DNA from 3 places in the Agathobaculum faecis genome. Region 2 is predicted to be linked to each of the others. Evidence: riboswitches for the same ligand, from Rfam matches in the RefSeq annotation. Region 2 holds a riboswitch; each other region holds the start of a gene.
What was found. A riboswitch is a leader RNA that binds a small molecule or an ion and turns the genes downstream of it on or off. The one in region 2 is predicted to bind FMN.
Positions count from the first base shown of each region.

Region 1: linked by a shared signal. The riboswitch ahead of H8S45_RS01310 (ECF transporter S component) and the one ahead of ribD (bifunctional diaminohydroxyphosphoribosylaminopyrimidine deaminase/5-amino-6-(5-phosphoribosylamino)uracil reductase RibD) in region 2 are both predicted to bind FMN.
Region 3: linked by a shared signal. The riboswitch ahead of H8S45_RS13995 (MATE family efflux transporter) and the one ahead of ribD (bifunctional diaminohydroxyphosphoribosylaminopyrimidine deaminase/5-amino-6-(5-phosphoribosylamino)uracil reductase RibD) in region 2 are both predicted to bind FMN.

Region 1 is NZ_JACOPL010000001.1:266,403-269,673, reverse strand. Features, by position in the region: gene holA (DNA polymerase III subunit delta) at 1-514, shown strand, start outside; gene H8S45_RS01315 (toprim domain-containing protein) at 511-1,122, shown strand; FMN riboswitch at 1,168-1,300, shown strand; gene H8S45_RS01310 (ECF transporter S component) at 1,390-2,007, shown strand; gene H8S45_RS01305 (metallophosphoesterase) at 2,078-2,923, shown strand; gene H8S45_RS01300 (HAD family hydrolase) at 3,008-3,271, opposite strand, start outside.
Region 2 is NZ_JACOPL010000003.1:94,217-97,487, forward strand. Features, by position in the region: gene H8S45_RS03945 (bifunctional 3,4-dihydroxy-2-butanone-4-phosphate synthase/GTP cyclohydrolase II) at 1-236, opposite strand, end outside; gene H8S45_RS03950 (riboflavin synthase) at 258-899, opposite strand; gene ribD (bifunctional diaminohydroxyphosphoribosylaminopyrimidine deaminase/5-amino-6-(5-phosphoribosylamino)uracil reductase RibD) at 881-1,978, opposite strand; FMN riboswitch at 2,133-2,260, opposite strand; gene H8S45_RS03960 (ammonium transporter) at 2,415-3,271, opposite strand, start outside.
Region 3 is NZ_JACOPL010000019.1:18,171-21,441, reverse strand. Features, by position in the region: gene H8S45_RS14000 (Mov34/MPN/PAD-1 family protein) at 1-1,155, opposite strand, end outside; FMN riboswitch at 1,447-1,557, shown strand; gene H8S45_RS13995 (MATE family efflux transporter) at 1,704-3,083, shown strand.

The DNA of each region.
Region 1 (3,271 bases), on a different contig from region 2:
ATTCCTGTGCGGAAATTCGATGACCAATCTGGCCGGCGAAATCGATAAGGCGGCCGCGCATACGACAACAGGGGAGATCCGCAAATATAATATCGACGCGGTATGCTCGCCGGTTCTGGACGCGGTTATTTTCGATCTGACGGATGCGATCACGGCGGGTAAATTCGACAGGGCGGTTTCTCTGGTAGGCGAGCTGATTGCGCAAAAAAACAATGAGGTTATGATTTTCACGACCATTACGCGCCACATTCAGCGTCTATACGGCGCTAAGCTGTGTGAGAGCGCAAGGGGAGGGGAGCGGCTGCTGATGGAGCTGATCGGCTCCAAATCGCCGTACTATGCCCGACAGATACAGAATGCCGCGCGCCGCGTTTCACTCGACTGGCTGCGACAGGCGGCGTCTCTTTGCGCGCAGACGGATACCGCGCTGAAAGGGAGCGCTGTCGACCGGCAGAAGCAGATCGAGCTGACCCTGCTTGCGCTTGCATCCGCGCAGAAGGGGGAGCGTGCATGATCCGTATTCGGGAAGCGATCCTTGTAGAGGGACGATATGATATCAATACGCTCAAACAGGTGGTGGATACCGTTGTATTAGAGACCGGCGGCTTCCGTATCTTCCATGACAAGGACCGGCTGAAGCTGCTGCGGCGTATCGCGCAGGCACGCGGGTTGATTGTCCTGACGGATAGCGATGGAGCGGGCTTTGTGATCCGGAATTATCTGAAAGGCGTACTGCCTCGGGATCGCATCAAGCAGGCGTATGTACCGGATGTTTGGGGAAAGGAAAAACGCAAGCGGCACGCTTCCAAAGAGGGCAAACTCGGCGTCGAAGGAATGCGGCCGGATATTCTGTGCGACGCGCTGCGCAGGGCTGGTGCGACCTTTCTGGATGGGGAGGCGCAAAAAGGGAGGGATACCTCCGATAGCCCGATCACGAAAGCGGATTTCTATACATGGGGACTGACCGGTCGGACTGACAGTGCAGCGCGGCGGCAGCGGCTCCTGCAGGAGCTGGCGCTGCCCGCGCATATGACGGCCAACGCACTGCTGGAATTTATCAATGCAGTCGGAACACGGCAGGAAATTGAGGCTATCCTGCAGCATTTTTCTGAAAACCATTGACAAAACCATCCTAATTGACCTATAATAAAAGCGTAAATTAAATCAGTTCTGTTTCAGGGCGGAGTGAAAGTCTCCACCGGCAGTATACAGGGCGTTGTTCCTGATAGTCTGCGAGCCGCAAGGCATGATGGGTGTGAATCCCAACCGACGGTTATAGTCCGGATGAAAGAAACAGGTGTATCTCGGTACGTCTGCAAGCCCTTGGAGATTTCCAAGGGCTTTTTATTTACCCAACCAAACAGAACTCCTTACAAAGGAGACAGAACCATGACAAAAGCAAGCAAGATCACCTATACCGCCGTATTTGCGGCAATCGCTACCGTTCTTATGTATTTTGAATTCCCGATCCCGTTTATGCCGCCGTTTCTCAAAGTGGACCTTTCCGGAGCGGTGGTCCTGATCGGCGCGTTTATTTTTGGAATTGGCCCGGCGATTACCATGATCGGTATCAAGGATCTGATTCATTTAACACAGAGCCAAACGGCCGGTTCGGGAGAATTGGCGGATTTCCTGATGCTTTCCACCCTGGTGATTGTTGCTGTGTTGCTTTATCGCATGCACAAAAGCCGTAAATTTGCGGTTATCGGCTGCGCCGTCGGCGCGGTGGCCATGGCCTGCATGGGGATGCTGACCAACTATTTTCTCATTATTCCGTTTTATGTGAACGGAATGGGGTGGAATCTGGATGCGATATTCCAGATGTGCGCTGCGGTCAATCCTGCGATTGATGGGATGAGTGCATACTTGTTGTTTGGCATATTGCCGTTCAATCTGATTAAGGGGGTAATTTTGACGGTGATTACGATGCTGGCTTACAAAAAGCTTAGCGTATTTATTAAATCCAAACAGATTGACCTGCATCATAAAAGCCAGCAGGTGGGCTGAACCAAAAAGCGCGGAGGGGAGAGGACCTGCCGCGCTTTTTTAATAAATAAAGAAAAAAGGAGTCCCAGTAATGAAAAGAAAACGGATATTGTCCGCTGTCCTGATGTGCGCGGTCGGCGTGGGGATATGCGGCCTATATTGCGGATTGATGCCACGTCGCTATACGGTGTCAACGCCCAAACTCAACGCAGAGGAAAGGCTGCGAATCGTCATGCTTTCCGACCTGCACAGCTATGTTTACGGAAATGACCAGACACCGCTTCTTCGCAGGGTGAAGGAGCTGCAGCCGGATATTATCGCACTATGCGGCGATATTGTTGACGATAAACAACCGCAGGACGGCGCAAAGCTGCTGCTAAAACAGATTACAGAAATCGCGCCATGCTATTATGTATCCGGCAATCATGAATATTGGAGCAGTGAGCCGGAGCAGATATTCCGGATGATAGAGTCCTATGGAATACACGTCTTACATAATGAACGGGAGCGTATAACAGTGGACGGCCGAGAATATGTGATCTGCGGTGTGGATGATCCGGCAGCCTATGGCGACCGCGTGCCAAGCTCATATGGGAATGCAGCGTCCTACCGGAAAGCGCTGCAAAGTTTTGACGACCTGTTCAAGGATGATGCGTTTCATATCCTGCTGGCGCACCGTCCGGAATATATAGAGGAATACGCTGCGCATCCGTTTGATTTAACGCTTTGCGGTCATGCACACGGCGGCCAATGGAGAATCCCGTATATCATGAATGGTCTGATTGCGCCCAATCAAGGCTTTTTTCCGGAATACGCCGGTGGCCAGTATCAAATTGGTGCTATGACGGAAATTGTGGGACGCGGCCTGGTATTGGATTGGAAGCCCCGTGTTTTTAATCCGCCGGAGATTGTCGTCGTTGATATCGCTCCCCAATAGAGAGGGTGCTTTCTAAAAAGAAGATACATACAATTATACAAAAGAAAAGTTTTGTATAATTGAGGGAGGGTGAAAAGAAGCGCATCATGAATAATGCGCTTCCAAATATTCGACTACTGCGGCGACCGCATCCAGGTCATTCTCTCGGACATGGACGTCTGCCGCCTGTAATATCCCATCGTCCGCATTTGCTGGTGCAAAACCCAGATATGCTGCGTGGATCATATCCTCATCATTATAGCTGTCTCCAACGGCGAATATCCGGTCGTGCGGTATTCCGCAGTTTTGTGCGATCGTTTCCAGGGCGGTTCCTTTGTTGACGCCCTGCGCCGTAACCTCCCAAAATGA
Region 2 (3,271 bases):
TTGACCTTGACCATCTGCTCAAAGCCGAGCCGAGCCGCGATTTCCGCGCTCATCGGCGTGCAGATCAGCCCTTTGGCATGGGTCGCCATAAAGTTAACGTTCTCCGTGGTCGCAAATTCCGCCGCGCAGATCAGGTCGCCCTCGTTCTCGCGGTCCGGATCGTCGATCGCCATGATCAGCCGGCCGGCGCGCAGCTCGTCAAGCGCCTGTTCGATGGTTGCAAAGTTTTGCTGCATGATTCCGCCTCCCTCTTTCTGTTAAAAGCCGTGTTGGCTGAGAAATTCCATAGTGACGTCCGTCTGCCGGGCGGTATGCGGGGCAAGCAGCTTTTCCACATACTTGCCGATCACATCGCATTCCAGATTCACCCGTTCGCCCTGCCGCTTGCCGAGCAGGGTGGTCTGTGCGCCGGTATGCGGTATGATGGACACGGCAAAGCCCTGTCCGTCCACCTGCGCGACCGTCAGGCTGACGCCGTCGATCGCAATCGAGCCCTTTTCCACAATGTACCGCAGCAGAGCCGTGGGCGTCTTGACCGACAGCCAGACCGCGTTATCCTCGCGGAGGAGCGACGCGACCGTCCCCGTGCCGTCGATATGTCCGGACACGATGTGTCCGCCTAACCGCCCGTCCGCGGGCATCGCGCGCTCCAGGTTGACCGGCGCGCCCGCGCGCAGCTCCCCCAAGTCAGAGCGGCGCAGGGTTTCTGCCATCACGTCCGCGGTAAACGTCCGCCCATCCAGCTCCGCAGCCGTCAGGCATACGCCGTTTACCGCTATACTGTCGCCGCACCGTGTCCCCGCGAGCACGGCATCGGCCGCAATCATCAGCCGCGCGCCCCGCGCGCCGTGCGCGATGCGTTCGACGCGCCCGACCTCCTCTACAAGTCCTGTGAACATGGCAGGTATCCCTCCAACAAAAAGTCCTCTCCAACCGGCTCGGCGGTCAGACCGGTCAGACGCCACGCATCTGCCATCCGAGCAAGCCCCTGCCCGCCGGCCGGCGTCCTGGCCGTGCTACCGCCGAGCAGCTTGGGCGCGATATACGCCTGCACCTTGCGGACGATGCCGGCTTCCAGCGCGGCGAACGCCAGCGTCGTGCCGCCCTCCAGCAGGATACTGTCCACGCCGCGCGCGCCGAGCTGCCGCATCAGCTCGCGCAGATCGACCCGTCCATCCCGCTCCCCGCAGAGCAGGATCTGCGCGCCCGCCTTTTTGAGCGCGGCAGCCCGCTCATTCCAGCCGACTGCCGCGATTATGGTCGGTATCTCGCCCGCGCTTTGGATCAGGCGGCTGTCCAGCGGTGTGCGCGCCCGACTGTCGCACACAATGCGCAGCGGATCACGCCCGCCAGGTATGCGGCAGGTGAGCAGCGGATCGTCCGCCAGCACCGTGTCCACGCCCACCATGATTGCGGAAAGCTGCCCGCGCACCTCATGCACTCTGCACCGTGCGGCCTCCCCGCTCACCCAACGGCTGTCGCCCGAAGCGGACGCAGTCTTGCCGTCCAGCGTCATCGCGTATTTATACACGACAAACGGCGTCCGGTGCTGGATAAAGTGGAAAAACACTTCATTCAGCCGCCAGCACTCCTGTTCCAGCACGCCGGTCTCGACCTCCACGCCCGCCTCGCGCAGCAGGCGCACCCCTTTCCCGTCGACGAGCGGATTAGGGTCCGTGCATCCGACCACCACGCGGGCGATACCCCGCTCCAAAATCGCGTCCGTGCAGGGCGGCGTGCGGCCCCAGTGGCAGCAAGGCTCCAGCGTGACATACAGCGTCGCACCCGCGGGGTCCTCCGTGCAGGCAGCCAGCGCATTTCGCTCCGCATGCGGCCCGCCGCACGTCTCATGCCATCCCTCGCCGATCACGCGCCCGCCGCGGGCGATCACACAGCCCACCATCGGATTCGGGCTGACCCGTCCCGCACCGCGCCGCGCCAGCTCGAGCGCCCTGCGCATCAGAAGCTCCTCTTGCAAACGGCATCATCTCCCAATAAAAAATGTCCCGAAAGCCGCAGACTTCCGGGACATATATGGCGCGCCGCCAAACAAAAAATCCTGAAACGCCGCGCGACGTTTCAGGACGGTAAACAAGCGAATCAAACAAAGGGGCATCCCCCTTTTGCTTTCACACTTTCTTCTTTCATCCAGACTATACTGTCGGCCTCGGAGTTCCACCGAGTCATGCTTCCGCCGGAAAGGCGTCCGCTCGCGGGCTGTACCGCCGGTAGGGAATTGCACCCTGCCCTGAAGAAATCTGTTTATTCGGTTTTCCTGCAGAAAGCTTTCTGCTCTTTCAGTATACACCCTTCCCCACAAAATGCAAGCATAAATTTTCATCTGGCCTCCGGTTTCTGCAGAAAGTGAGACAGAGCAGCCGCCCTGTCCCACTGTTCCGGCTTGTTCCCCTCGATCAGTCGTCGTACTGCAGCGCGTCGTAGCCCTCCGCGCCCGTGCGCACCTTGACCGCGTTTTCCACATCGTACACAAATATCTTTCCGTCGCCGATGTGGCCGGTGTACAGCACCTTTTTGGCCGTTTCGATCACAGTCTCGACCGGCACCTTGGATACCACGATCTCCATCTTGATCTTGGGCAGCAGCGTCACGTCCACCTCCGCGCCGCGGTAGTACTCGGGCGCGCCTTTCTGCGTGCCGCAACCGACCACATTGGTCACGGTCATGCCCGCAATGCCGATCTCGTTCATCGCGTTTTTCAGCACCTCGAATTTGGACTGCTTGGCAAGGATGACCACCTTGCTCAGCTTGTGTCCGCCGCTGGACGCTTCGGATGTAATCTTAGTGACCGGCACCGCCTGAGCGGGCGCGGCCGCGGCCGCAGCCGCTTCCCCTGTGTCGTCCTGCGCCGCCTTGGTACCCAGCACGGACGGAACCACCGGCATAAAGTCCGCATAGGCGGAGGGCAGGCCGTGCTCGGGCTTGTCAAGGCCCATGATCTCTTCGGCCTCGCTGACGCGCAGGCCGACCGTATGCTTGATGATCTGGAACACCACGGTCATCGTGACCGCGACCCACGCGATCACCACGGCCATGCCGAGCGCCTGGATGGCCAGCGCGTGCCAGCCGCCGCCGTAGAACAGGCCGACCGGCGCCACGTCGTTCGTACCGTAGGCGTAGTAGCCGAACAGGCCGACCATCAGCGTGCCGGTCGCGCCGCACAGGCCGTGTACACCGACCGCGCCAACCGGATCGTCCACCTTGAGCTTCTGGTCGATGAATTCAATGCCGAACACCACCACAAAGCCCGCAA
Region 3 (3,271 bases), on a different contig from region 2:
GTCCGTCTCCACGCTGGCCTTGTCAATGCGCTGCGGCGGGACGTGCAGGACGTATTGGCGTCCCTGTCGGTCCCACAGTACATTGACCAGCGCCTCGACATCCCTGCCGCAGTCCACGCACACGCGCCGGAAAAATGCGATGATCTGCGCGAGCAGAGCCGCCGGGAGGCGGGGCAGGCTCATGCGAAAGCCTGACCGGACGCCCTCCAGCTCCGCAATATGCTGGGACGGCGCGATAAATGTGCCGATCCCGTTGCGGCGCATTTCGTATACCCTGCCGTCCTGTGCGGGGATGTATGCGATAGCCTTATCCGACTGCTCCGCCTGTTCTGTGCTGCAGAACAGCCCCTTGTAGCCTGGGAAGCGCAGCACGCCCTTTTTCTGGGCCGTGACCGTAGGCTTGACGGTACATACCGGATCCCTGTCCTTTTCCTTCAGCTTTTTCAGTGCGTCCTTAAATTTCCTGCCCTTTTCGATTTTGGCCTTTGTCTCGAAGATACTCGCGTCCGCGCTGGATACCCGCTCCGTGATACCGGCGTAGCCCACAGTCCAGGACACATGGCTGCGTGCTTCGAGCTCAGGGCAGTCCGCGGACATTTTGACGCGGAGCTGTTCAAAGGTCATGGCGGGGTCTGTGATATCCTCCCGGATAGAGCCGTACTCGAATACAGGGGCGGCGTTGGCCAGCCGTGCGAGGCGCGCCTCCACACCGTCCTCCGCGACCGCGCCAAACAGGTCTATGACCTGGCCGGCCGCGGGCTGCGGGGTGGGCGCTGCTGCAGGCTGCTGTACTGGTGCAGTGGGGGCTGCCTGCGTTACGGGGCCTGCTGTCTGTTGTACCGCCTGCGGTGCAGGAACGGGGCCTGTCTGCGGCGTTTGCTGCATACTGGGCTGCCCTGCGCGGTTCGGCACAGCCTGGGGTGGCTGCATCTGCGGCTGGGCCTGCTCCACCTGCTGGGGAATGGGCTGCGGCTGCGCTTCCGGAGCTGCGGCCGGCTGGCTTTCAACCGGCACTGGCTGGGGCTGCATCGTCTGCGCTGATGCGGGTATCTGATCCCCAAGGTCTAACGGCGGGAGTGCGGAACCGAAAAGCTCCTCCAGGCTATTTCCGGTCCCAGGATCCATTCCGTTCATGCTGTTGTTCTGTTCGCTCATAGTCTTTTTCCTCCATTCTCGGTTTTGACGCAAAAAAAGACCATACAGTATCCGATAGTGGATTCTGCATGGTCTAAGTCAGGTGATGAATCAAGTACGGAGCTGGTGTGCGGTCCAGACAGGCAGACTGCCTCCTGGGCGGGTTACTCTGACACGAATTACTCTGACCTGATTTCTCCTTTAATATAGCACGGCTTACCTGCTTTGGAAAGATGAAATGTTTTTACCCTTATTTAGGAAAATTTCCATTGACACAGGTGGGGAAGGTGTGCTATCCTAAAGCAAAAGAAATGCTTTCTTCGGAAACGAGGTATTCTCTACTGGCGGTCAAAGCCCGCGAGCCATGCGCTGATTCGGTGAAAGTCCGAAGCCAACAGTTGGTCTGGATGGGAGAAGAAAGAGGTTGCGGCGTGTCACGGGCGGCCTCCCATCCCCTTGTTGTCTGTAACGTGAGCTTGGGATGGCATCCGGCGGCCCTGAGATCAGGGGCGTATCCGGGTGCTTTTTGTTGCCCGTCTGCCCCGCCGTGGAAGAAAGGAGCGGGAGCTATGGAACAACCCCAACGGAAACAGAATCCTATAGAGACCGAACCCATCGGCCGTCTGATCTGTCGGTACTCGATCCCCACAGCCCTGACCCTGATGGTCAACTACTTGTATAACATTGTGGATCAGATCTTTGTCGGCCAGGGGGTGGGGGTTATGGGGATGGCCGCCACCAACGTGGCCTTTCCCCTGACCATTGTCACCATTGCCCTGGCACTGATGATCGGGGACGGCTGCGCGGCGAATATGAGCCTCTGCCTGGGCCGCCGGCAGCAAGAGGAGGCGGACCGGACCGCCAGCCATACCGTGACCCTGCTGGTGGCCGCGGGGGTTTTCCTAGCGGTGGGGGGAAGCCTGTTTGCCCGGCAGATTGTCCTGTTGTTCGGGGCCACGGAGACGGCCTTTCAGGCGTCTCTGGATTATACCCGGATCATCGTCTGGGGGCTGCCCTTCCTGCTCTTCAGCTCTGCTCTCACGGCCATCATCCGGGCGGACGGCAACCCCAAATACACCATGAAGTGCATGATTTTAGGGGCGGTGATCAACACGGTGCTGGACCCTGTTTTCATTTTCGGTCTGCACATGGGGGTGGTGGGGGCCGCCATTGCCACCGTCATTGGACAGGTGGCGGCCGGCGGTCTGTGCCTAGCCTATCTGCGGCGGCTTCAGTCGGTGCGGATTCGCCGGGCCTGGCTGCGTCCCACGGCGGCCCTCACGGGTCGGATTTTTAAGCTGGGCATCCCCAGTTTCCTCACGCAGATTATGACCGCTGCCGTCCAAGTGACCATGAACAACCTGATGACCCGGTATGGGGCCCAGACGGCCTATGGCGGGGATGTGGCGCTTTCGGTTTATGGCATGGTGATGAAGGTGTACCAGATTGCCCACGCCATGTTCGTGGGAGTGTCCTCAGCCACCCAGCCCATCAACGGCTACAATTTCGGCGCCAAACGGTATGACAGGGTGCGGGCCACCTACCGTATGGCGGCCACCATTGCGCTGGTGGTGTCTGTGGGCTGGTTTGCGGTCTATCAGCTCTTCCCCCGGGCCATTGGCACATTGTTTGTCTCAGGGGACCCAGTGTACCTAGATGCCTGCCAGCACATCTTCCGAGTTTACATGCTGGCCTTTTTCCTCTATGGGATTCACATGGCTACCGCCTCCTTTTTCCAGGGGATTGGGAAGCCCGTGCAGGCGCTGGCCATTCCCTTAATCCGGCAGGCTGTGGTGCTGATTCCCCTGGCACTGCTGCTGTCCCAGACCTTTGGCTTCAATGGGGCGCTTCTGGCAGCCCCCGTTGCCGACGTGGTTTCCTTTCTCCTCTCCCTGGTGTTGGTACTGCGGGAGTTCCGGCGTTGGAAAAAACAGGGTTGGCTCTCGTAAGCCGGTGGAGACGGAACCAAGCAACACACCGCGTCCCCCCTTCAGAGATGGTCCTGCTTTCAGAACATGTGAATACGAAAAGAGATGGTGGTATCCAGCTGGGTCAGCTCAGCTAGGCGGACGGCACCCCGCCGAGGAGTCCTTCCAAAGTACGGGAGTACGAGGTATTTGAAACAGGATCAGGATGG